One region of the Micromonospora sp. NPDC049139 genome, then DNA from elsewhere that is predicted to be linked to it. Evidence: riboswitches for the same ligand, from Rfam matches in the RefSeq annotation. Region 1 holds a riboswitch; the other holds the start of a gene.
What was found. Region 1 has a riboswitch for ZMP and ZTP ahead of ACZ6Q9_RS29550 (glycine hydroxymethyltransferase). Riboswitches for the same ligand answer to the same signal wherever they lie in the genome.
Positions count from the first base shown of each region.

Region 2: another riboswitch for ZMP and ZTP. It lies ahead of ACZ6Q9_RS00505 (bifunctional 5,10-methylenetetrahydrofolate dehydrogenase/5,10-methenyltetrahydrofolate cyclohydrolase); the one in region 1 lies ahead of ACZ6Q9_RS29550 (glycine hydroxymethyltransferase).

Region 1 covers NZ_JBVJHK010000024.1:19,270-29,538, forward strand. Annotated here, with positions in the region: gene ACZ6Q9_RS29515 (GH32 C-terminal domain-containing protein) at 1-292, opposite strand, end outside; gene ACZ6Q9_RS29520 (substrate-binding domain-containing protein) at 532-1,617, shown strand; gene ACZ6Q9_RS29525 (ABC transporter permease) at 1,704-2,732, shown strand; gene ACZ6Q9_RS29530 (ATP-binding cassette domain-containing protein) at 2,729-3,568, shown strand; gene ACZ6Q9_RS29535 (carbohydrate kinase family protein) at 3,621-4,574, shown strand; gene ACZ6Q9_RS29540 (hypothetical protein) at 4,700-4,960, shown strand; gene araB (ribulokinase) at 5,180-6,850, shown strand; gene ACZ6Q9_RS29550 (glycine hydroxymethyltransferase) at 6,946-8,382, opposite strand; ZMP/ZTP riboswitch at 8,400-8,489, opposite strand; gene ACZ6Q9_RS29555 (metallophosphoesterase family protein) at 8,619-9,470, shown strand; gene ACZ6Q9_RS29560 (hemerythrin domain-containing protein) at 9,513-10,013, opposite strand; gene ACZ6Q9_RS29565 (S8 family peptidase) at 10,128-10,269, opposite strand, start outside.
Region 2 covers NZ_JBVJHK010000001.1:97,231-107,499, reverse strand. Annotated here, with positions in the region: gene ACZ6Q9_RS00545 (VWA domain-containing protein) at 1-1,158, opposite strand, end outside; gene ACZ6Q9_RS00540 (GNAT family N-acetyltransferase) at 1,424-2,200, opposite strand; gene ACZ6Q9_RS00535 (winged helix-turn-helix transcriptional regulator) at 2,270-2,626, opposite strand; gene ACZ6Q9_RS00530 (malonic semialdehyde reductase) at 2,728-3,339, shown strand; gene ACZ6Q9_RS00525 (sulfite exporter TauE/SafE family protein) at 3,422-4,198, opposite strand; gene ACZ6Q9_RS00520 (macrolide family glycosyltransferase) at 4,416-5,564, opposite strand; gene ACZ6Q9_RS00515 (CatB-related O-acetyltransferase) at 5,780-6,430, opposite strand; gene ACZ6Q9_RS00510 (endonuclease/exonuclease/phosphatase family protein) at 6,758-7,537, shown strand; ZMP/ZTP riboswitch at 7,553-7,637, shown strand; gene ACZ6Q9_RS00505 (bifunctional 5,10-methylenetetrahydrofolate dehydrogenase/5,10-methenyltetrahydrofolate cyclohydrolase) at 7,652-8,518, shown strand; gene ACZ6Q9_RS00500 (MFS transporter) at 8,803-10,230, opposite strand.

The DNA of each region.
Region 1 (10,269 bases):
CGACCGGCAGCTCCTCCCAGTGGAAAAGGTCGCGGCTCACCGCGTGCCCCCACGACATGTTGCCCCACTGCGCGCCCTCGGGGTTGTACTGGTAGAAGAGGTGCCACTCGCCCTGGTACCACACCAGGCCGTTCGGGTCGTTCATCCAGTTCCGCTCGGGACTGAAGTGGATCTGCGGTCGGTGCGGCTCGTCCCTGGTGCCGGGCGGCGCGCCGCTGGCGGTGGTGCCGGGCAGTGTCGCCATCAGGGCCGCGGTCGTGAACGCCGCGGCCAGCAATCGACGGACCCTCATCCACACTCCTCCGTCCTTCGGGGGGCGCCCGCCGTCGAGACGCGCCGGGCGGCGAACGTGGAGCGAATGCTGTGCGGTAGCTGACATCGTTGTCAAGGGCGCCCGGCGTGTTACTACACGATTACGAGAAAGTGCATCAAGATGTATTGACACCGTGGCGTTGCTCACTGGAAACTCCGCTGACATCGTTGTCGAGCCGGTCCGGCGATCCTGGCCGGGTGTCTTGTCGAGGAGAGAACATGATCCAGCGCACGGGCCGCCGTCGGGGCGCCCTGCTGCTCGCCGCCGTCGCGGCCACCAGCATGGTCGCCGGCGGCTGCGGGGACAGTTCCGGCGGCGCGGGCTCCGCCGGTGGCGGCACCGTCGCTGTCTCCCTGATCACCAAGAACTCCACCAACCCCTTCTTCGTCGCCATGCAGCAGGGCGCGAAGAAGGCCGCCGAGGCGGAGGGCGTGAAGCTGACCCTGGCCGCCGGCAAGGAGGACGGCGACGAGGCCGGCCAGGTGCAGGCCATCGAGGACGCCATCGCCCGCGGCGACGAGGGCATCCTGATCACCCCGAACGGCCCCGGCGTCAACCCCGCCATCAAGAAGGCCCGGGACGCCGGCCTCTACGTCATCGCGCTGGACACCCCGCCCGACCCGGCCGACACCGTCGACATCACCTTCGCCACCGACAACTTCAAGGCCGGCGAGCTGATCGGCAAGTGGACCGCGAGCCAGCTCGGCGGCAAGCCGGCGACCATCGCGATGCTGGACCTGTTCAACGACAAGGTCGTCTCCGTCGACTACAACCGGGACCAGGGCTTCCTGACCGGCATGGGCATCGACACCGCCGACCGGAAGAAGAACGGCGACGAGGCGAAGACGGGCAACTACTCCGGCGGCACCTACACCATCGCCTGCAACGAGCCGACCAACGGCGCCGAGGACGGCGGTCGTACGGCCATGGAGAACTGCCTGACCCGCAACCCCGACATCAACGTCGTCTACACCATCAACGAGCCCGCCGCGGTCGGCGCGCACAAGGCGCTCCGGGCCGCGGGCAGGACCCAGGGCGTCCTGGTCGTCTCCGTCGACGGCGGCTGCGACGGCGTACGGCAGGTCAAGGACGGGGTCATCGGCGCGACCTCCCAGCAGTACCCGCTGAAGATGGCCGAGCTGGGCGTGCAGGCGATCAAGAAGATCGCGAACGGCGGCGAGAAGCCGAAGGTCTCCGACGGCCTGGACTTCTTCGACACCGGCGTCACCCTGGTCACCGACAAGGCGACGACCGGGGTCGAGAGCATCACCAGCACCGACGCCGCCCAGCGCTGCTGGGGCTGAGCCACCGCCGCCCGGCCGGGGTGTCCGAAAGCATCCCGGGGCCCGGCCGGGCAGGTCGTCCGCCATCGACAACGGCAGGAGTACGCGTGACCACCACGTCACCACCGACCACCGCCGCGCAGCAGTTCGCCCTGCGCCGGCACTCACCGCTGCAACGCGTCCAGCACCTGCTGCACGCGCACCCCGCGATCAGCCCCTTCCTCGTGCTGGTCGTCTCGTTCGTCGTCTTCTCCACCATCAACCCGCGGTTCGCCTCGCCCAACTCCCTGTCGCTCGTCCTGCAGCAGGTGGCGGTCATCGGCGCGCTCGCCGTAGGCCAGACGCTGATCATCCTGACCGCGGGCATCGACCTGTCGGTCGGCGCGATCGTCATCCTGGCCATGATGCTCTCGGCCAAGCTGGCCGAGGGGCAGGGCCTTCCCGGCGTGCTCGCGATCCTCCTCGCCATCGCGGTCGGCGCGGCGGCGGGAGCGCTCAACGGGGCACTCGTGACCCGGCTGAAGCTGCCACCCTTCATCGTCACGCTCGGCACGCTCAGCGTCTTCACCGCCGTCGGCCTGCTCTACTCCGGCGGGCAGAGCGTGCAGGCCACCGACCTTCCGCCGGTGCTCAGCTGGACCGGGGAGTCCTTCCCGGTGGGACCGTTCCGGATCACGGCCGGCGTCGTCGCGGTGGTGCTGCTCTACCTGGCGGTCGGGTACGCGCTGGCCAGGACGGCCTGGGGGCGGCACGTCTACGCGGTGGGCGACGACAAGGAGGCGGCACGGCTCGCCGGCATCCGGGTCGACCGGGTCCTGCTGAGCGTCTACCTCGTCGCCGGCGCGATCTACGGCCTCACCGCCTGGATCCTCATCGGCCGTGCCGGCGCGGCCAGCCCCAACGCCATCACCGACGCGAACCTGGAGAGCATCACCGCCGTGGTCATCGGTGGCACCAGCCTGTTCGGCGGGCGCGGTGCGGTGCTCGGGACCCTGCTCGGCGCGTTGATCGTCGGGTTCTTCCGCAGCGGACTGTCGCTGGCCGGGGTCGACGACCAGTACCGCGTCCTCGCCGTGGGCCTGCTGGTGATCCTCGCCGTGGCCGTCGACCAGTGGATCAGGAAGGTGAGGGCATGACCGCCACCACGCACACCCCCGACGGGCGGACCGGCGCGGCCGACACGCGGCGGCGCTCGCCGGTGCTGTCGGCGCGAGGTCTGGTCAAGACGTTCGGCAGGGTCGTCGGTCTCGACGGGGTCGATCTCGACCTCTATCCCGGCGAGGTCCTGGCCGTCATCGGCGACAACGGCGCGGGGAAGTCGACGCTGATCAAGTGCCTGACCGGCGCGCTGACCCCGGATGCCGGAGAACTGTTCCTGGAGGGCAGGCCCACGCAGTTCAAGCGGCCGCAGGACGCCCGGGACGCCGGCATCGAGACGGTCTACCAGACGCTCGCCGTGGCGCCGGCGCTGGACATCGCGACCAACCTCTTCCTCGGCCGGGAGAAGCGCCGGCGCGGCCCCCTCGGCTCGATCTTCCGGATGCTCGACCAGAAGGGCATGCGGCGCGAGGCCGCCCAGGCCCTCGCCGACCTCGGCATCGGCACCCTGCAGAACGTGGGGCAGGCGGTCGAGACGCTTTCCGGCGGGCAGCGCCAGGCGGTCTCGGTGGCGCGCGCAGCGGCCTTCGGCAGCAAGGTGATCGTGCTCGACGAGCCGACCGCCGCCCTCGGCGTCAAGGAATCCAACCAGGTGCTCCGCATGATCGAGGAGGTCCGGTCGCGAGGGCTGCCGGTCATCCTCATCAGCCACAACATGCCGCACGTGTTCGAGGTCGCCGACCGCATCCACATCCAGCGACTGGGTCGCTGCGCGGGCGTGGTGACGCCGGCGTCGCACACGATGCCGGAGGCGGTGGCGATCATGACGGGCGCGACCACCCTCGAGGAGACCCCGGGCCGGACCGCGGCCTGAGGGCCGCTCCGCACATGGCCGGGGCTCGGCGCAGCCTCGGGAAAGGACCACTGTGATCACTGTTGTCGGCGAGGCCCTGGTGGATCTGATCGAGGACCCACCGGGGGAGGCCGTCGCCCACCCCGGGGGCAGCCCGGCGAACGTCGCCGTGGCCCTGGCCCGCCTCGGCCTGCCCACGACCCTGCTGACCCAGCTCGGCGACGATGCGTACGGGCGGTTGCTCCGCGCCCACCTGGCCGACAACGGCGTGCGCCTCGACCCCGCCTCGGTGCCGGACCTGCCGAGCACCAGCGTGGCCCGGACGCATGTGGACGCGGACGGTCAGGCGGGGTACGACTTCCGCATCGCGTGGCGGTCCTTCCCGCGGACGGCCGTGGCCGGCGTCGGCGTCGGCGCCGACTGCCTGCACACCGGGTCGCTGGGCGCGGTCCTGCCGCCCGGCGCCGACGACGTGCGGGCGCTGGTGCACGCCCGGCGGGCCACCACGATGATCAGTTACGACCCGAACTGCCGGCCGTCGCTGATGGGGGACCGGTCGGCGGTCCGGAGCCGGGTCGAAGACCTGGTGGCGGCCAGCGACATCGTCAAGGTCAGCGACGAGGACCTGGCCTGGCTCCATCCGGGGCGCGGGCACGAGCAGGTCGGGCGGGAGTGGCTGGACCTGGGCGCGCACCTCGTGGTGGTCACCCGGGGTCGCGGCGGGGCGTGGGGGGCCACCCGGCACGGCGAGGTGCGGGTGGACGCCCGGCCGGTGGAGGTGGTGGACACGGTCGGGGCCGGTGACGCGTTCACGGCGGGACTGCTGGCCGCGCTGAGTGACCTGGGACTGCTCGGCGCGGCGCGGCGCGGGGCACTCGCGGCGGCGGGCCGGGACGACGTCGCCGTCGTGCTCCGCCGCGCCGCCGACGTCGCCGCCTGGACCTGCCGTCGGCGGGGGGCCGACCCGCCCACGCGGGCCGAGCTGGCTGCCGGGGAATCCGCCGGTGGACCGCTGCGGGTCGGTTGAGAGCTCGCCCGCAGGGCCGTCCACAGTAGTCGGTCGCGGCCCGGCATCTCGGCGCTGACACACCGCGTTCATCGCACGGCAAAGCGCGACTGCCTGTGTTTCGCCGTCCTCGATGGACACCCATAATGGACGTCATGATCGCTTGGGAGTACGCGTTGCTGGTCCGCCGCTATCAGGGGCAGGGCCGCAACTTCCATGTCAGCTTCATCTGGTACGGCCCGGACGGGACGCGTCGGGACATCACCGCGTACGGCGACACCGCGATCGCGCACCTCAACCGGGCCGGCCGGGAGGGCTGGGAGCTGGTCTCCGCCGCCGAGGACGTGAACAACATCCAGGGCAGCACCGAGGTGCACCGCTACCACCTGAAGCGGCCCATCGCCTGACCGGGCGGGGCGGGCGGTCAGTCCCGGCGGTCCTGGCTGAGGAAACCGGGCTCTCGCGCATTTGTCGGCTCCTGATCCATGGGGTGACGCGTGTGTGGAGGGGCGCCGAGCCTACGTGTGTCGATGTATTGGGATCAACGACTGCGGTAGCGTTGCCTCCCGCCGCCGCTGAACCGCCGCCCCGCCGGGCGCCGGAGCGGCGCGGCGGGAGGAGGAGCGGTGGCGCAGCCGGCAGCCGGGGTGCCCGGGCACGTCGTCGGGGTCGACTTCGGCACCCTCTCCGGCCGGGCGGTCGTGGTGGACGTCGCCGACGGCGTCGTGCGCGGCGAGGCCGTGCACGCGTACCGGCACGGGGTGATCACGGAGCGGCTGCCCGACGGGACGCCGCTGCCGCCGGACTGGGCGTTGCAGCACCCCGACGACCACCGCGAGGTGCTCCGGGTCGCGGTGCCCGCCGCGCTGCGGGCCGCCGGCGTACGCCCCGAGGACGTGCGCGGCATCGGCGTCGACGCCACCTCCTGCACGATGCTGCCCACCCGCGCCGACGGCACCCCGCTCTGCGAGCTGCCCGAGCTGGCCGGTCGGCCGCACGCGTATCCGAAGCTGTGGCGGCACCACGCGGCCCAGCGGCAGGCCGCCCGGATCAACGACGTCGCCGCCGCGCGCGGCGAGACCTGGCTGCCCCGCTACGGCGGGCGGGTCTCCGCCGAGTGGCAGCTCGCCAAGGCGCTGGAGGTGCTGGAGGAGGACCCGGCGGTCTTCGACCGCGCGGAGCGCTTCATCGAGACGGCGGACTGGCTGGTCTGGCAGCTCTGCGGGCGGGAGACCCGCAACGTCTCCGCCGCCGGCTTCAAGGGGCTGCGGCAGGACGGGCGGTACCCGTCGGCGGAGTTCCTGCGCGCCGTGCACCCCCGCCTCGACGGGCTGCTGCCCCGGATCGACGGCCCGCTCGCGCCGCTGGGCGCCCGGGCGGGCGGGCTGACCGCCGAGGCGGCCCGGTGGACCGGGCTGCCGGTGGGCACCGCCGTCGCGGCCGGGTCCATCGACGCGCATGTCACCGCCGCGGCTGCCCGCGCGGTCGAGCCGGGCCGGATGCTCGCCGTCCTCGGCACCTCCACCTGCCTGATCATGAACGCGGCGGCGTACCACGAGGTGCCCGGGGTCTGCGGCGTGGTCGACGGCGGCGTCACCACCGGTTCGTGGGGCTACGAGGCGGGGCAGAGCGGCGTCGGGGACATCTTCGCCTGGTACGTCCGCACCGGCCTGCCGGCCGACTACGCCGACGAGGCGCGCCGCCGCGGGCTGAGCCCGTACGAGCTGCTGGACACCCTCGCCGCCGACCAGCCGGTGGGCGGGCACGGGCTGCTGGCGCTGGACTGGCACAGCGGCAACCGGTCGGTGCTCATGGACCACGAGCTGAGCGGGGTGCTGGTGGGGCTGACCCTGGCCACCCGGCCGGAGGAGATCTGGCGGGCGCTGCTGGAGGCCACCGCGTTCGGCGCCCGGACGGTGGTCGACGCGTTCACCGCCGCCGGCGTGGCCGTCGACGAGCTGACCGTGGCCGGCGGGCTGACCCGCAACCGGCTGCTGCTGCGGATCTACGCCGACGTCATCGGCCGGCCGCTGCACGTGGTCGACTCCGCGCACCCGGCGGCGCTGGGCGCGGCGATCCACGCGGCGGTCGCCGCCGGGGCGTACCCGGACGTGCCGGCCGCCTCGGCGGCGATGGGCGCCGCCCGCCGCGAGACCTGGCACCCCGACCCGGCCCGGGCGGCCGCCTACGACGAGCTGTACGCGGACTACCGCGCGCTGCACGACCACTTCGGCCGGGGCGGCACCGACGTCCTGCACCGCCTCCGCGCCCGCCGCCACCGCACCCACCGCCCCTGACGCTCCCACCCCGCACGGCCGGACTGGGACGAGGGCGGGACGGGGACGCCCCCGCGCGGCGGGGCCGGGCGGGGGCGTCGGGGCGGGTGCCCGGGTCAGCCGAGGTCGACGGCCGGGTAGAGCGGGAAGCCCGTGAGCAGGTCGCTGGCCTGCTTGCCGACCCGGTCGGCGACGGCCGGGTCGAGGACGTACTTGGCCTTCGACGGGGTGCCGTCCGGGTTCGCGCCCGGCCGGGTCTGGCTGAGCACGGTGTGGATCAGCTCGGCCGTCTCGTCCATCTGCGCCGGGCCCAGCCCCCGGGTGGTCAGCGCCGGGGTGCCGACGCGGATGCCGGAGGTGTACCAGGCGCCGTTCGGGTCCTGCGGGACGGAGTTGCGGTTGGTGACGATGCCCGAGTCGAGCAAGGCCTGCTCGGCCTGCCGGCCGGTCAGCCCGTAGCCGGTGACGTCGATGAGCACCAGGTGGTTGTCGGTGCCGCCGGTGACCAGCTTGCCGCCCCGGCGCAGCAGCCCCTCGGCGAGGGCCTGGGCGTTGGCGACGATCCGCTGGGCGTAGTCGGCGAAGTCGGGGCGGCGGGCCTCGGCCAGGGCGACGGCCTTGGCGGCCATCACGTGCGGCAGCGGGCCGCCGAGCACCATCGGGCAGCCCCGGTCGACCTGGTCGGCCAGCTCGGGCTGGCAGAGCACCATGCCGCCGCGCGGGCCGCGCAGCGACTTGTGCGTGGTGGTGGTGACGATGTGCGCGTGCGGCACCGGGTCGAAGTCGCCGGTGAAGACCTTGCCGGCGACCAGGCCGGCGAAGTGCGCCATGTCGACCATGAAGGTGGCACCGACCGAGTCGGCGATCTCCCGCATGATCCGGAAGTTGACCTTCCGGGGGTACGCCGAGTAGCCGGCGACCAGGATCAGCGGCTTGAACTCGCGGGCCGCCTCGGCGACCCTGTCGTAGTCGACCAGCCCGGTGGCCGGGTCGGTGCCGTAGCTGCGCTGGTCGAACATCTTGCCGGAGATGTTCGGGCGGAAACCGTGGGTGAGGTGGCCGCCGGCGTCCAGGGACATGCCGAGCATCCGCTGGTTGCCCAGCTCCCGGCGCAGCGCGAACCAGTCGGCCTCGGTGAGGTCGTTGACGTGCCGCGCCTGGGCCTTCTTCAGCGCCGGGGACTCCACCCGGTCGGCCAGGATCGCCCAGAACGCGACCAGGTTGGCGTCGATGCCGGAGTGCGGCTGCACGTACGCGTGGGCGGCGCCGAACAGCTCCCGGGCGTGCTCGGCGGCGAGCGCCTCGACGGTGTCCACGTTCTGGCAGCCGGCGTAGAAGCGGCGGCCGACGGTGCCCTCGGCGTACTTGTCGCTGAACCAGTTGCCCATGGCCAGCAGGGTGGCCGGGGAGGCGTAGTTCTCGCTGGCGATGAGCTTGAGCGACTCGCGCTGGTCGGCGAGCTCGGCGCCGATGGCGTCGGCCACCCGCGGCTCGACGGCGCGGATCACCTCGAGGGCGCTGCGGAAGGCGGTGGATTCGGCGTTCGGCGACATGCGACCTCCAGTGACGTGCGGAAGGCCCAGGCGCTCGGCATGCGTCCTCATGACGGGACCGCTTCCCGATGGTTCTCCATCCCCACGCGCCAGTCACGGCCCACCGCCGATCCTACCGGGTCGGCCGGGCGCGCCCCGGCCCACCTGGGGACCGCCGCACCCGCGGTGCGGTGCATCGATCGGCGCGCGGCCCGCGCGGTTCGCGGTCGTCACCGGCGGCGCATAGGATCGCGGTCATGGCGGGGGAGGACGGCGGGGGCGGCAGCCTGCTCGCCATCAGCGACCTGCACGTGGGGCACCCGGGCAACCGGGCGGTGGTGGAGGGGCTGCGCCCGGGGTCGCCGGACGACTGGCTGATCGTCGCCGGGGACGTCGGCGACACCGTGGCCGACGTCGAGTGGGCCCTCGGGCTGCTCGGCGACCGCTTCGCGCGGGTGGTCTGGGCGCCGGGCAACCACGAGCTGTGGACCCCGCCGGCCGACCCGGTGGCGCTGCGCGGGGTCGCCCGCTACCAGCACCTCGTCGACCTGTGCCGGCGCCTCGGCGTGCTGACCCCCGAGGATCCGTATCCGGTGTGGCGGGGGTCGGGCGGGCCGGTGCTGGTGGCGCCGCTGTTCCTGCTCTACGACCACAGCTGGCGCCCGGAGGGGTTCGACACCCCGGAGGCGGCGCTGGCCGAGGCGTACCGGACGGGGATCGTCTGCACCGACGAGTTCCTGCTGCACCCCGACCCGTACCCGAGCCGGTCGGCGTGGTCCGCCGCCCGGGTCGCCGAGACCGCCCGCCGGCTCGCCGCGCGGGAGCCGGGGCTGCCGACCGTGCTGGTCAACCACTGGCCGCTGCTGCGCGAGCCGACCCGGATCCTGCGCTATCCGATCTTCGCCCAGTGGTGCGGCACCGAGGCCACCGCCGACTGGCACCTGCGCTTCGACGCCGCCGCGGTGGTCTACGGCCACCTGCACATCCCCCGCACCACCTGGCACGACGGGGTGCGGTTCGAGGAGGTGTCGGTGGGCTACCCGAGGGAGTGGCGGTCCCGGGCCGTACCGCCGGCGCTGCGGCGGATCCTGCCCGCGGCCCCGGCGTGACGACGGACCCCGGCGCACCGGGGCCCGTCGGAGGCGGTCGGCTCAGGCCGTCACGGCGTCGAGCGACTTCTTGATCGCCTTCGGGTCGGTCGGCTTGCGCGGCGCGTCCGCGCGCAGCTCGATCATCCGCTCGCCGATCTCCTGGAGCTGCTTACGGCCGAGCGCCTCGCGCACCTTCGGGAACCACTCCTGCTCCTCCTCCTCGACGTGGTGCAGGACACTCTCGATCAGCACCGTGGTCTTGGCGTTGAAGCGCTCATCGTCGGCGTCCATGGCGAACAGTTCGGCGCAGAGCACGTCGGCGACGTGGTGCTCCTCGTACGACTCGAGGATGTCGTCCTCCAGGTCGGGCAGGAGCTTGCGGACCTCCGGGTACATCACCTCGTTCTCCAGGTAGGTGTGCACCGTGAGGGCCTCCAGGATCTGGCTCACCAGCTTCTGCCGCCGCGCGGCCGGTCCCTCCTCGGCATCCTGGAACGCCTTGAACAGACGGCGCATCTCCTTGTGGTCCTCTTTCAACAGGACGATGGCATCGGTGGACACCGTTGACCTCCTCGGCTCGTCGGACGCCCCCTCCCGTACCCCGGCCGTGAGCAGCGAAAACGGGTGGGGCCCGGCGGATCACCGCCGGGCCCCACCACGGGTCGTGCCGTGCTGCTACTTCACCACGTTGTACGCGTTGACCATGCCGGCGCCGTAGAACGAGTTGCGCTCGCCCCCCGTGCAGGTGGCCGGGAAGCCCGGCCGCGGCTCCCAGACCCCCTCCTCACAGGGGACCGACTCGGCGGTCCGCTCCAGG
Region 2 (10,269 bases), on a different contig from region 1:
CGTCGTCGCGCCCAGCGGGAACGTCGAGCCGGGCGGCGGCACGCAGGTCGGGGTCAGCGGACCGTCGACGTTGTCGGTCGCCGTCGCCGGGTAGTCGATCACCGCGCCGGCCGGGCTGGTCGCCTCCACCGTCCGGTCGTCGACGACGACGGTCGGCGGAGTGACGTCGTTGACCCGCACGCGGATCTGCTGCGTGAACGCCGGCCCGCCGGACAGGCCGTTGAGCAGGAAGTCCACCGTGCAGGTCAGCTCGGCGCCCTGCGCGGCGTCCGCCGCCACCGTGATCGTCTCGGCGAACGGCACGTCGGTGCCCGACTGCTGCGTCCGCGACGCCGCGTCGAAGCCCACCGACAGGCCCGCGTCGCACGACGTCACCGTCGGGGTGACCGTGACGTCCAGGTCCCGCAGGCCCGCCAGGATCGCGGCGGTCACCGTGTCGGGGGAGCTGCCCACCAGCTGCCCGCCGGTGGCCGACACCACCGCCGTGGCCTGCCCGGTCGCGTCCAGGCCGCCACCGCCACCGCTGACGTTCACCGCCAGCAGCCGCGCCTCGTCGGCCTGCAACGCCGCCGTCGCCTGCGCCAGGCTGCGCCCGTTGCTCGGGTCGTGGCTCGGCGCGTCACCCACCAGCACCACGATCCGGCTGCTGCCCGACCGGTAGCCGATCGCCCCCTCGGACACCTCGACCAGCGCGTTCACCCACGCCTCGGGGGTGTCCCCGCCGCCGGCGGCGGCCAGCCCGTTCACCGCGTTCTGCAGGGCCGTCGCGTCGTCGGTCAGGTCCTGCCGCACCTGGAACAGCTCCGCGCCGTCCCCAGTGTCCCGGTAGGAGGCCACCGCGAACTGCGCCGACGGCTGCGCCGCGCGCACGTCGGTGATGACCTGCTGCAGGTTGGTCCGTACGTTGGCGATCGCCCCGCCCATGCTGCCGGTCGTGTCGACCAGCAGCACCACGTCGGGCTTCGGCGGGATCGGCGGGGTGGACACCACCTTGCTGACGCCGATCGACGTGCCGGGGTCGGCGTCGCGGTCCACGAGGGCCGGGTTCACCCCGGGCGCCGCCGCCGCGGGTGTCGCCAGCGCGGTCACCACCGCCGTCACGCCGGCGAGCAGGCTCACCGTCCGTGTTCGCCGCCAGGGCACTGCTGCTGTTGCCATGCGTTGCTCCTTCAGCTCCGCCGCGCGTCGCACGCGCGACCTCTGCCGGGAGACGCTAGGGCCGGGACGGGCCCCCGCCGGTCCGACACCAGCAGCGCCCAGCGTCGGGTTCCCGACCCCCCTGGGCGGCCGAACATGCAGGTGAAAGACTTCTCACGTCGACCCTCGGCCGGTCGTCCGGGCCACCGCGCCGGACGGTCGCACCGCCGCGCCGGCCGGCGCTCGCGCCGGGCCGCGCGGCCGGCGGTCGCCGGACGACCGGCCGTCAGCGCCCGCGCGCGGTCAACGCGTACTCGCCGTAGTCGGCGACGCGGGTGAAGCCCAGGCGCTCGTAGAGCCGCACGGCCGGCCTGTTGTCCGCCTTCACGTTGAGCGTGACGTGCGTGACGCTGGTCAGCAGCCGCCCGCACAGCGCGGCCACCGCCGCCGCGGCCAGCCCGCGTCCCCGGGCCCGGGGATGGGTGGTCACGTTGCCCAACGCCGCCACCCGGTACGCCGGCGAGAACACGTGCACCCCGGCGACGGCCACCACCTCGCCGCCCTCGCGGATGCCCACGTACTGGCCGGTGTCCAGCATCCGCGGGTCGAACCAGTTGCCCGGGTAGGCGTCCGCGTACAGCCGGTGCAGCGCCGGCAGGTCCGCGGCGTCCAGCACCACCCCGGCGGGCGGGGTCGCGGCCAGCCGGGCCGGGTCAGTCAGCGCCATCTTGTGGTGCGGGCCGGCCGGCTCCATCCGGTACGCCCCGGCCAGCGCCGGCTCCAGGCCCGGGGACAGGTGCGCCCACAGCCGGGCCGGCAGCACCGGCGCCAGCTCCCGCAGCAGCGCCCCCAGCTCCGCGACCCGCGGCGGCGCCGCGAACGCCAGCAGGGTGGGCGGGTCGGCCCCGTGGTACAGCAACGCCACCTCCTCGCCCTGGCGGAACCAGGAGGTGTACGGCCAGAAGAAGTCGTCGAGGTCGCCGAGCTGGTAGGCGTGCAGCACCGGGTCGCGTCCCAGCAGCCCGGCGAGGACGGCCCGGTCGTGTTCGGCGCGCACCGGCATCCGCTGATGATCACACATTCGCTCGGGCGGTCCCACGGCCGGTGAGCCCCGTGGGCGCGGTGGCGCGGGTCAGCAGCCCGTGGGAGGCACGGCGGGGAGGTTCTCGTCCGCCCAGCGGGCCAGCGCGTCGAGGGCCGGCACCAGCGCGGCGCCCCGCTCGGTCAGCTCGTAGCTCACCCCCAGCGGCGGACCCTGCCGCACCGTCCGGCTGACCAGCCCGACCCGGACCAGCTCACCCAGCCGGTCGGACAGGACGGACTCGCTGATCCCGGGCAGGGCGCGACCCAGCTCGGCGAACCCGGCGGGGCCGTCGGCGAGGGTGCCCAGGAGCATGCCGTTCCACCGCTTGCCGAGGAACGCGAAGGCCCGGGTGATGCCCCCGTGGCACGCGCGACGCGCGCCGTCGACCTCCCGCTCGACCGTCATGGTCCCAGGATACGGCGGGGACCGACAGAACCAGGGACTACTAAAAAGCTAGCTGCTACTGTCGTCGTAGCCATCCAGTCTGTTTGCATGGAGACAACCCGATGACCGACGTCTTTTCGCCCCTGATCACCCTGGACCCCGAGGCCCAGGCGCAGCTGTTCACCGACGCCCGGACCGCCAACGCCTTCACCGACGAACCCGTCACCGACGAGCAGCTCCAGGCGATCTTCGAACTCGCCAAGTTCCCGCCCACCGCCGTCAACGCCCAGCCCCTGCGCATCCTCTTCGTCGGCCCGGGCGAGGCCCGCACGCGCCTGGTCACCCACATGAGCGAGGGCAACCAGGCCAAGACCAGCACCGCGCCCATGGTCGCCGTGCTCGCCGCCGACACCGACTTCCACGAGTTCATCCCGCAGGTGTTCCCGATCCGGCCGCAACTGCGCGACGACCTCGCCGGCAACCCCGAGTCCCGCGAGCAGATGGCCCGCTTCAACGCCACCCTGCAGATCGGCTACTTCCTGCTCGCCGTCCGCGCCGCCGGCCTCGCCGCCGGCCCCATGGCCGGATTCGACGCCACCGGCGTCGACCGGGAGTTCTTCACCGACTCCACCTGGAAGAGCCTGCTCGTGGTCAACATCGGCCGGCCCGCCGAGAACGCCTGGTTCCCGCGCCTGCCCCGCCTCGGCTACACCGACGTCGTCCGGCACGCCTGACACCACCCACCGGCGCCGAGGCCGGCCGTCGCACCCCCGGGATCCGCAGAAACCGGGGGCCGGCCTAGCACCGGGGGAGCGGTCAGGTCGACGCCACCCACTGGTCGTAACCGAGCTTGCCCACCAGCGCCAGCACCACCACCAACAGCACGATCCGCACGAAGCCGGAGCCGCGCCGCAGCGCCATCCGCGCCCCGAGCGCGGCTCCGGCGATGTTGCACACCGCCATCGCCGCACCCAGCAGCCACCACACATGCCCGGTCGCCGCGAACACCACCAACGCCCCCAGGTTCGTGCCCGCGTTCACGATCTTCGCCATCGCCGAACCGTGCACGAAGTCCGCACCCACCAACGCGGTGAACGCCAACACCAGAAACGTCCCCGTACCCGGCCCGATCAACCCGTCGTACAGGGCGATCCCCACACCCGCCACCGCGACCACCGTGGCCACCCGCCACCGCGTCCGCCGCTCCGGCTGCGCCACCACCCCCAACCGGGGCCGCAGCACCACGAACACCGCCACCGACACCAGCACCGCCAACACCACCGGCCGGTACGCCGACGCCGGCACCGCCCCCGCCAGAGCCGCACCCAACCCGGCGCAACACACCGCCAACCCCGCCGACGGCCCCGCCACCGCCCAGTCGATCTTCGTACGCCGCGCGTACGTCACCGCCGCCGTCGTCGTACCCGCGATCGCCGCCAGCTTGTTCGTCCCCAACGCCGACGCCACCGGCATCCCCGGCGCCGCCACCAACAACGCCGGCAACAGCAACAACCCCCCACCCCCCACCACGGCATCGACCCAACCGGCCATGGCGGCCGCAGCGAGCAGGGTGGTCAGCGACAGGGGGTCCACGGGCCGCCATTCTTCCCACCGCCGCCCGCCCCACGAGACCCCTTGTGGCCAGCCTCACCAGCAGTCACGGCACAAAGCCCGAGAACCTCCGCCGCCACCCCACGGAAGCGATCGCCGAGCTCACCAGCCTCCTCGCTCCCGGGACAAGCCGCAGCTGAGAACGGGGGTGGTGAAAGCGAAATGCCGCTTCACCACCCCCGGCTGCGACGGGCAAGGCTCAGGCCAGCATGTCCTCGATGAGGTCGGCGGCGCGCGCGGTGCCGCCCTCGGCCTGCGCGCCGACGCGCAGCAGTGCCGAACGGCGGGCGACCTGCGCGTCGGTGACCAGGCCGTTCAGGGCCGCCCGTAGGGTCTCGGCGGTGGCTTCGGGGGTGTCGATGCGGCGGGCCACGCCCAGTTCCACGAGCCGGTCGGCGTTCATGAACTGTTCGACGGCCTGCGGCACGGCGATCATGGGGACACCCGCCAGTAGCCCTTCGCCACAGCCGCCCATGCCAGCATGGGTGACGAAAGCGTCCGCCTGCTCCAGGATCGCACGCTGCGGAACCCAGGAGTGCACCTCGACGTTGGGCGGGATGTCGCCGAGTTCCCGCGGGTCGGTGTACTTGCCGATCTGAAGGACGACGTGCCAGCCGGGCAGGTTGCCGTAGGCCGCCAGGCACTGGCGGTAGAACTCCGGCTGACGGGTGTACGCCGACCCCAGGGAGATCAACAGCACGCGCTCCGCGCCCGCCGGGCGCGTCCAGCCGTCCGCGCCCGCACGTACGTCGAAGCAGGGCCCGACGAAGGTCACCCTGTCGGTGTCGACCCGGTCGCCGTGTGGCTGCATCGCCCGGGTGATCAGCGCAAGGACCCGCGGGGGGCGACCGGAGAAGGCGTCCACGTCGGTGGTGGACGCCCCGCAGTCGGCGAGCCACCGGGCGAACCTCGCCCGGTACGCGTCGGCACCCGGCAGTTGCCGCAGGTGTGCCACGACGTCCTGTTCGTAGCCGTCCCACGCCACGAACGTCGGAGACAGCTGCAGGACGGGCCGGTCCTGCGACTCGGCGAGGGCGCGCGCGGCGTAGGCGCCGATGTCGTACAGGTACAGGTCCGCCGGGTCGGGATCGTAGGCGGCGCGCAACTGGGGGAGCGCCTGGATGGCGTCGTCGAGGAAGAGACCCATCGCGGCAACGGGGTCGTCGGGCCAGTCGTTGTCGGCGACCGGCAGTTCGGACGTGCAGGGGACGAGTTCGGCGCCGGTGGCCGCGATCAGATCGGCCACCGCCGGGTCGTTGGCGTAGGTCACGCGGTGGCCCCGAGCCACGAGCTCGCGGATGACCTCAAGGCTTGGCAGAACGTGGCTGACGGCGGGGATGCCGACCATCGCGATGTGGGCGCGGCGACGGTACACGGAAGACACGGAAGCTCACTCATTTCAGGTCTACGGCGAAGAGGACACCGCAAGCCAGCGCGCCGACGTCTCCGGGAAAGACCGGTCGTAGGGGCGCACCTGGACATGCGAGCGGGAGCCGGGGCGCTGCCCCGACCCTGTCAGCCGTAGATCTGATGGAAGTACATGTCCGCCACCCTAGCCGCGCGTCACACGTGCGGAGTGTCCGGGGCGGCGACCTCCAGATCGGCGATGCTGCCCGACATGATCGTCCGCACGTGCGCGGTGATGTGCTCCGCGGGCCAGTCCCACCAGGCCACCGCCAGCAGCCGGGCGACGTCCTGGTCGTTGTAACGGGTGCGGATGAGGCGGGCCGGGTTACCGCCGACGATGCCGTAATCGGGTACGTCGCTGGTGACCACGGCGCCCGCGCCGACGATCGCGCCGTGTCCGATCCGTACGCCGGGCATGACCGTCGCGCCGTAACCGAACCAGACATCGTTGCCGACGACGGTGTCCCCTCGGCTCGGCAACCCGGTGAGCAGGTCGAAGTGTTCTGACCACGAGCCGCCCACGGTAGGGAAGGGGAAGGTCGAGGGGCCGTCCATCCGGTGGTTGGCACCGTTCATGATGAACCGGACTCCCGTGCCCAGCGCGCAGAACTTGCCGATGATCAGCTTCTCCGGCCCGTAGTGGTAGAGCACGTTGCGCGTCTCGAACGCGGTCGCATCATCCGGGTCGTCGTAGTAGGAGTACTCCCCGACCTCGATCAGCGGGGACCTCACCAGCGGCCGGAGCAGCACCACCCGCGGCTGCTCAGGCATCGGATGGAGGACCGTCGGGTCGGCAGGCACAGGCACGGGAAGCGACTCCCATCGGTTACAGGTCCGTGTCCGCTCCATGATCGCGGCACCACGCCGTCCCAGGACATCATTTACGCCGCGGCGTCCCCGAAGAAGAACACTCCAACTCGGCGCGCACCGATGCCTCTCGATGCATACGGCGCGGCTCGGCGCATCCGCCAAAACTCGACCGGCACCCCCAACCCCGCCGGACGCACCACCGTCACCGGCCCCGCCGCCGACGCAACCACACACCCACCGCACCCACCGCCACGAACAGCACCACCGAACACCACAGCACCTTCAACACCCGGCAACCCTCCCACGGCCACGTAGTGTGCAAACGTGCGCCTGGCCACCTTCAACCTGCTGCACGGCCGGTCCCTCACCGACGGCCTCGTCGACCCCGACCGGCTCACCGCCGCCGTCACCGCCCTCGACGCCGACGTCCTCGCCCTTCAGGAAGTCGACCGCGACCAGAGCCGCAGCGGCAAACTCGACCTCACCGCCATCGCCGCCCGCGCCCTCGGTGCCGACGAACACCGCTTCGCCGCCGCCGTCGTCGGCACCCCCGGCGAACAGTTCCGCCCCCTGCGCCACGACGACGACGGACACGGCGAACCCTGCTACGGCGTCGGCCTCGTCACCCGCCACCGCGTCCGCAGCTGGCAGGTCACCCGCCTGCGCCCCGCCCCCGTACGCTCACCCGTCTACGTCCCCGGGCCCGGCGGCGGCCTCACCCTCCTGCACGACGAACCCCGCGTCGTCCTCGCCGCCGTCCTCGACACCCCACACGGCCACCTCACCGTCGCCGCCACCCACCTGTCCTTCGTCCCCGGCTGGAACGCCCACCAACTCCGCCAGACCGTCCGCGCCCTACGCACCCTGCCCGCGCCCCGCATCCTCCTCGGCGACCTGAACCTCCCCGCCGGCCCCGCCCGACTCCTCACCGGCTGGCGCCCCCTGGGCCGCCGCCCCACCTACCCCGCCGGGCAACCCCGCGTGCAACTCGACCACATCCTCGCCGACCGCCACGGCATCGACCGGCTCCCGCCCGTCACCGCCGTACACACCCCCCTGTCCGCCATCTCCGACCACCGCCCCCTCCTGGTCGACCTCGGCTGACCACCTGTGGCAAGCTGAACCCGACGCGACTGGCGGCCAGGGGATGGCAACAACCATCGGGGAGCTCCACGAGCAGAGGTCGACCGCCTGGGCCTCCGCTGACAGAGGAGCACCATGCCCACCGCCCGACTCCTGCCCGGCGCCCCCGTCGCCGAGCGCATCCTCACCGACGTCGCCGCCGGCGTGACCGCCCTACGCGCCGCCGGCATCACCCCCAGCCTCGCCACCATCCTCGTCGGCGACGACGACGCCAGCGCCGGCTACATCCGCATCAAACAGCGCCAGGCCGCCGAACTCGGCTTCGACTCACCCCACATCCACCTGCCCGCCACCGCCACCCAGGCCGACCTGCACCGCGCCATCGCCGACTTCAACACCGCACCCGACGTCCACGGCCTGCTCATCCAACACCCCATCCCCAGCCACCTCGACTACGACCGGGCCCTGCAGACCATGGACCCCGACCTCGACGTCGACGGCATGCACCCGCTCAACATGGGACGACTCGCCCTCGGCCTGCCCGGCCCGCTGCCCTGCACCCCCGCCGGCATCGAAGCCCTGCTCGCCTTCCACGACATCCCCGTCGCCGGCCGCGACGTCGTCATCCTCGGCCGCGGCGCCACCCTCGGCCGCCCCCTCGCCCTGCTGCTCACCCAGAAACGCCCCACCGCCAACGCCGCCGTCACCGTCGTCCACACCGGCGTCCCCGACTGGGCCACCCACACCCGCCGCGCCGACATCCTCATCGCCGCCGCCGGCGTCCCCGGCATCATCCAGCCCGAACACGTCCGCCCCGGCGCCACCGTCATCGGCGGCGGCGTCCGCTACGAAGGACGCCGCCTGCTGCCCGACGTCGACGAGACCTGCGCCGACGTCGCCGGCGCCATCACCCCCCGCGTCGGGGGAGTAGGCCCCACCACCGTCGCGATGCTCTTCCGTAACGCCCTCGACGCCGCCCGCCGCGCCACCGGCCAGGCCTGACGCCGTCCGGCCCGGCGGCGAACGCCCTCGACGCCGGCCACCTCTGACATCGTCCGGCCCGGCGACGAACGCCCTCGACGCCGGGCCGGACACGACGGACCCCGGGCGGACCGGCCGCCGTAACCCCGGCCCACCCGACCACCTCGGGCCGCACCCGGCACCGGCAGCCCGGTTCCCGGATCAGAACGCCGGGGAAGCGAAACGCTCGTCCCGCTCCACGCGGGCCGCGAACACCAGCTCGATGACCCCGCCGAGACCGGCGAACGCCCACACGTGCCGGACGGTCACGCCCCCTCCCGCGCCGACGGAAGAACGAACCCGGCGAGGACCGCCGCACCCACGCAGACAAGGGCATTCACCCACACCGCGACCCCGACCCCCTGCAGCACCACACCCGACGCACCGGCGGCGACCGCCGTCACCACCGACGACATCACCGGCACACCAAGAGTGATCCCGACCTGCTGACTCATCGTCGCCAGCCCGGTCGCCAAACCCTGCTCCTCGGGCGGCAGCCCCGAGGTGGCCGTGACCATGAAACCGACGATCGCCACCAGATTCGCCACCCCACCGACGAACGTCGCCGCCAGCAACACCACCAGCCACACCCGATCGGCACCCAGGAACGCCAACGGCAACGTCGCCGCGGCCTGCACCGCGAACCCCACGACGATGGCCCGCTTGCCGCCGATCCGGGCGAGCAACCGAGGCGCCACCATTCCCCCCAACACGGTCCCGACCCCCAGCACCGCGAACGACAACCCCGCCGCGAGCGGCGAATAGCCCAGCACGTCCTGCAGGTAAAGGGTGAGCAGGAACACCAGCGACGTCTCCGTCGCGAACGCGAGCATCCCCGCCACGTTCCCCCAACCCACACCGCGGCGGGTCAGGACACGCACCGGAACGAGCGGCTCCGCCGCCCGCCGCTCCACCATCCAGAACACCGCCAGCAACACCACCGCCGCCAGCAGCGACCCCCACGCCCGCGGATCACCCCACGACCGCCGCCCAGCCTCGGTGAGCCCGTACACCAGCGCCAGAAGACCACCGGTCACCGCCACCGCACCCGGCACGTCCAGCCGCGGCCGCCGCTGCGGCCGGCTCTCCGCGAGCACCGCCGGCGCGACCGCCAGCACCGCCACCGCAACCACGACGTTGATGAAGAACGTCCACCGCCAACTCCACAGATCCGTCAGCACACCGCCGAGGACGGCACCCGCGGTGAACCCGGCAGCCATCACCGCACCGTTGAGCCCGAGCGCCCGCTCACGCGCCGGCCCCTCCGGAAACGACGTCGTCAACAGCGACAGCGCCGCCGGCGTCACCGCCGCCGTCGCCAGACCCTGCACCACCCGCGCCGCCAACAACACCCCCGCGTCATCCGCCAACCCACCGACCAGCGACGACACCCCGAGCGCCGCCACCCCCACCAGGAACAGCCGCCGCCGACCGAACAGGTCCGCAACCCGACCGAACAGCAGCGTGAACCCCGCCGCGCACAACGCGAACGCCGTCACCACCCACTGCAGCGCCCCCAACGACAGGCCCACGTCCCGACCGATCGCCGGCAACGCCACGTTCAGGATCGAGAAATCGACCGCCAACGTGAAACTCGCCGTCAACAACACCAGCAGCGCGAGCCGCTGCCGGCCCGCCCCACCCTCCTCGACCCGCACCGCATCGGCGACCGACGCCGCCTCGACATTCACCATGACCAGGCTTCCCTCTCCCCGGGCCGGCCCCATGCCGCC